Regions from separate parts of the Halomonas sp. BLK-85 genome, predicted to be linked through region 2. Evidence: riboswitches for the same ligand, from Rfam matches in the RefSeq annotation. Region 2 holds a riboswitch; the other holds the start of a gene.
The links. Region 2 has a riboswitch for thiamine pyrophosphate ahead of LL947_RS10060 (SLC5/6 family protein). Riboswitches for the same ligand answer to the same signal wherever they lie in the genome.
Positions count from the first base shown of each region.

Region 1 (2,200 bases), 590 kb from region 2:
GCAGGCTGGCCGGCGCTCTGGAAAGTTGTGTCAAGGTGTTGACGGATAGGCCAATAATCGCCTCTTTTCCCAGGGCCTGACGCGCCTGCTCGATGGTGGCATCGGTTTGCCCGACATGCAGGCCATCCGCCTGGCTGGCAATCGCCACCTCAAGGCGGTCATTGATGATCAGTGGAACACCGGTTCCTGCCAACAGGCTTTTCAACCGCCTGGCCTGCTCGATCATGGCCACATCGCTGGCCTGCTTGTCGCGCAACTGGACAATGCTTACCCCTCCGGTTACCGCTTCTTCGACGGTACGTTCAAGGCCTTTTTCAGTGCATAAGCCTGCATCCGTTACCAGATACAGTGAGAGATCAAGCGACATTCATTGGCTCCATTTTCAAACAGGTGTCCAGATCCTGAGGGGTCAGCTGATAAAGGGCATCCAGAAAAGCAGGGGTAAAGCTCCCTGGGCCCTTGGCCCTCTGGCCTGCTCGCTCGCCGGCCAGAGCAAAACAGCCAAAGGCGGCGGCAGTCGCCATCCACGGCGATGATGGGTTAGCGCCTACAAACGCTGCTACCGCAGCACTCAGCCCGCAGCCCAGGGTAGTGACTCTGGGCATCAGGGAGTGGCCGCCATACAGGCGTAATGATCGCTGCCCATCGGTGATGATATCCGTCTCACCGCTGACGCCCACAATGCAGCCCTGTTGCCTGGCCAACTGGAGAGCAGCCGTGTAGGCATCGTCTGAACTCGCCGTGCTATCGGCGCCGCGTCCCGGGTTGGCAACGCCATTAAGACTGAGAATTTCAGAGGCATTGCCGCGTATCACAGTGGGCCTGAAGGCGAGCAGCTCAGCGCAAAGTTGCTGGCGGTAGGCGGTGGCGCCGACGGCAACGGGGTCCAGCACCCAGGGCGTACCAGACGCCTGAGCCGTGCGGGCAGCTAGCTGAATACCAGTGGCCCAGGGAGCGGAAATTGTGCCAATGTTCACTGAAAGCGCTGAAGAAAGTTTTACAAACTCAGCCACTTCCTGCTCAGCATGCAGCATAGCCGGTGACGCTCCCAGGGCCAGCAGGATGTTAGCGCTGCTATTCATCGCCACATAGTTAGTGATGCAATGCGTTAAGGGGGGAGTTTGATGGAGGCAGGCCAGGTGTTGGCCCAGGTGCGCTGTTGTCATACATTCCTCCCGGGCGGGAGGCAGTGGGAGCATTCGCCCCCACGACTCCCTACGCCGGTATTATCCGGATCAGGTAGTGAGGGTGCGTCTCAGCTTGAAGCTGTCTTATCTTGGTCGTCAGGCCAAGGTGACCGTTCAAGCGCCCCTGTCGTTACTTCAAGGCAAAAGTCTAACTGAACATCGCTAGGCTGGCGAATTCTTCATTTAAAAGCGATGCGTGTTCCATAGGTCAGCATTTCATCCGGCGACATGGCACGGCCGGGAACCCCGATCATTTCATCACCGCACTGGTCAGCAAACGTCAGCACACCATGCTCTAGACCGAGTTGACCCAGTTTGTCGCGGATTTCACCAGTGCCCAGAAACGACACAACACGACCCTCGTTGTCACTCAGTTCTGATACACCATTGGCGTGGTGGAAACGGACGGTATAGATGCCGTCCATGGATTCCACCTCAACGATGGGTGAAAAGCCATTATGTAGCGCATGTGCCAGTTGGCGATAGCTTAGGCGGTCGCCTATCTGGTAATCGATACTCGTCATGATGAACTCCTGCAGACGGAACTGCGTAAAATATTTTGTACAGCTTTTGATAAATCAGTGTAGAGCAATCGTCAATCTTTGCCAGCCATCCCGGCGTTAAATTCACTAACGAACCGCATCCAGGGCGTGTTGTTGCAGTTGAATCAGGGGGATAACATCCAAGGCTTTTTCATGGGTGGCAGATAAAATAACCGGAGGAGCCAGGCCCACTACGGCTGCTTCCTTCCAGCGACTGGCACACAGGCACCAGCGATCGCCAGGATTGAGGCCAGGGAAGCCAAACTCCGGGTGAGGGGTCACCAGATCGTTGCCCTGCGCGCGTGAGAAGGCCAGAAACTCCTCAGTCACCATGGCACACACGGCATGCACGCCATGGTCATTAGGGCCGACACGGCAAAAGCCATCGCGGTAAAACCCGGTAACCGGGTCATGGCAGCAAGGGGTCAGCGGTTCGCCCAATACGTTACGGTCACGTGACATCGAATCGAC
Region 1 is NZ_CP087731.1:2,816,118-2,818,317, reverse strand. It holds gene thiE (thiamine phosphate synthase) at 1-367, opposite strand, end outside; gene thiM (hydroxyethylthiazole kinase) at 357-1,166, opposite strand; TPP riboswitch at 1,196-1,323, opposite strand; gene LL947_RS12790 (hypothetical protein) at 1,367-1,711, opposite strand; gene LL947_RS12785 (DUF2237 family protein) at 1,817-2,191, opposite strand.
Region 1: linked by a shared signal. The riboswitch ahead of thiM (hydroxyethylthiazole kinase) and the one ahead of LL947_RS10060 (SLC5/6 family protein) in region 2 are both predicted to bind thiamine pyrophosphate.

Region 2 (2,200 bases):
TGGTCGATGGCCGCGGCTGCACGGTGGAAGGTTACCCGGACGGCAACTTTGTCGGCCCGACCCTGTTTGCCGATGTCACCGCTGATATGGCCATCTACCGCGAAGAAATCTTTGGCCCGGTGCTGTGTGTGGTATCCGTTGAAACCCTGGATGACGCCATTGCCTTCATCAATGCCAACCCCAACGGTAACGGCACCTCCATTTTCACCAATTCCGGCTGGGTTGCCCGCCGCTTCGAGACCGATATCGATGTTGGCCAGATCGGCATCAACGTGCCCATCCCGGTGCCGGTCGCCTATTTCAGCTTCACCGGCTCACGCGGTTCCAAGCTGGGTGATCTGGGGCCCAACGGCAAGCAGGCCATTGCTTTCTGGACACAAACCAAGACGGTCACCGCCCGCTGGTTTGAGCCGGAAAACGTCTCCAGCGGCATCAACAGCACCATCTCGCTAAGCTGACCGGCCAAGCACTAGCCTAGAGCCCGACTGCAACACAACGCCCCGCCTCGACGGGGCGTTATGCTGTCAAATCACCTGTAACAACAACAAGGAGCTACCATGAACAGCTCACTCAGCCGTTTTGGCGTGCCGGAAGCGCTCACCGATCTGCCCGCCGATATTCGCGACACCATCCTCGCTGTGCAGGAAAAAGCCGGTTTCGTGCCTAACGTATTTCTGATGCTGGCCCATCGGCCGGACGAGTTCCGCGCCTTTTTTGCCTACCACGATGCGCTGATGGAGCGGGAAGCCGATACCCTGACCAAGGCCGAAAAGGAAATGATCGTGGTGGCTACCAGTGCCCGCAATCGCTGCCTTTACTGCGTGGTGGCCCACGGCGCCCTGGTACGTATCTACAGTAAGGACCCGCTGCTGGCCGACCAGGTGGCCATCAACCATCGCACCGCGCCGATCAGCGAGCGCCATCGGGTGATGCTGGATTTTGCCCTGCACTGCGGGCTGGACGTAGGCGAGCTGACCGACGACTGGGAAGCGCGGCTGGCGGCGGTCGGCTTCACCCGTGACGATATCTGGGATATTGGCGCCATCACCGCCTTTTTTGGCTTATCCAACCGTCTGGTCACCCTGACCGGTACGCCGCCGAATCCGGAGTTCTACATGCTGGGTCGGGTGCCGCGAGATAACTCCTGACGCTTTACTCTGGCCCATCAATCCGCAACAATAATTAAGACAACTTACATTCACTGTCGCCAGGGGAGCCATCCGGCTGAGAAGGCAAGCGTTCGTTCGCGCTGCAGACCCTGGAACCTGATCCGGTTAATACCGGCGGAGGAAGTGCGACATGCCATACCTGACCGCCGCTGCGCTTGGCGCGGCACTTTTCTGCTTTGCATTTCTGGGCCTGCGGGCACGTCGGGCCAACAGCCTGAACGGTGCCAATGCCGTGGATGACTATCTGTCGGCGCGCAACTCGCAATCCTCACTGACCATCGGCCTGTCCTTTCTGGCTTCCGGCATGGGCGCCTGGATTCTGTTTGCACCCCCCGAGATTGGCGCCTTTGTCGGCCCGGTGGCCCTGGCCGGCTACGCCATTGGCTCGGCGCTGCCGTTTATTGTGCTGGGCCTCTACGGCCCGAAAATCCGCCGCGCCTTGCCCCAGGGGCGCAGCATTGCCGAGTTTGCCGAGGCTTGCTACGGCCGTGGCGTGCGTCACTGGGTGTCGCTGGTCTCGGTGGCCTATATGGCCTGTTTTCTGGCCGCCGAGCTCACCGCCATCGGCGCGATTACCGCGCTGCTCTCGGATGTGCCGCCGGCGCTGGTGGTGATGGGTGTAGCGCTGACCACACTGCTCTACACCGCCGTGGGTGGCCTGCGCGCCAGCCTGGCCACCGACCGCTGGCAGGCCTGGCTGCTGATGGCCCTGCTGGTGATTGTCGGCGGCGTGGCGTTAACGGCCCTGCCGGCGCTGCCCAGTGAAGTAGCCATGCCCTCGGCGCCACTGGGCAGTGCGCTAAGCGTGGCCTTGACCTTGGTGATTGCGGTGACTGCCGCCAATCTTTTCCATCAGGGCTATTGGCAGCGAGTGTGGGCGGCAGAAGATAACCACAGCCTGGCGCGGGGCGCCTGGCTGGGCGGCGGTGCCACTGTGGTCGTGGTAATGGTGATTGGTGGCCTGGGCATTATTGCCGCCATGAGCGGGGTGGCCCTCGGCGAACCGCCGATTCCGTTCTTCGCGCTGCTTT
Region 2 is NZ_CP087731.1:2,225,408-2,227,607, reverse strand. It holds gene LL947_RS10070 (CoA-acylating methylmalonate-semialdehyde dehydrogenase) at 1-458, shown strand, start outside; gene LL947_RS10065 (peroxidase-related enzyme) at 558-1,148, shown strand; TPP riboswitch at 1,200-1,310, shown strand; gene LL947_RS10060 (SLC5/6 family protein) at 1,300-2,200, shown strand, end outside.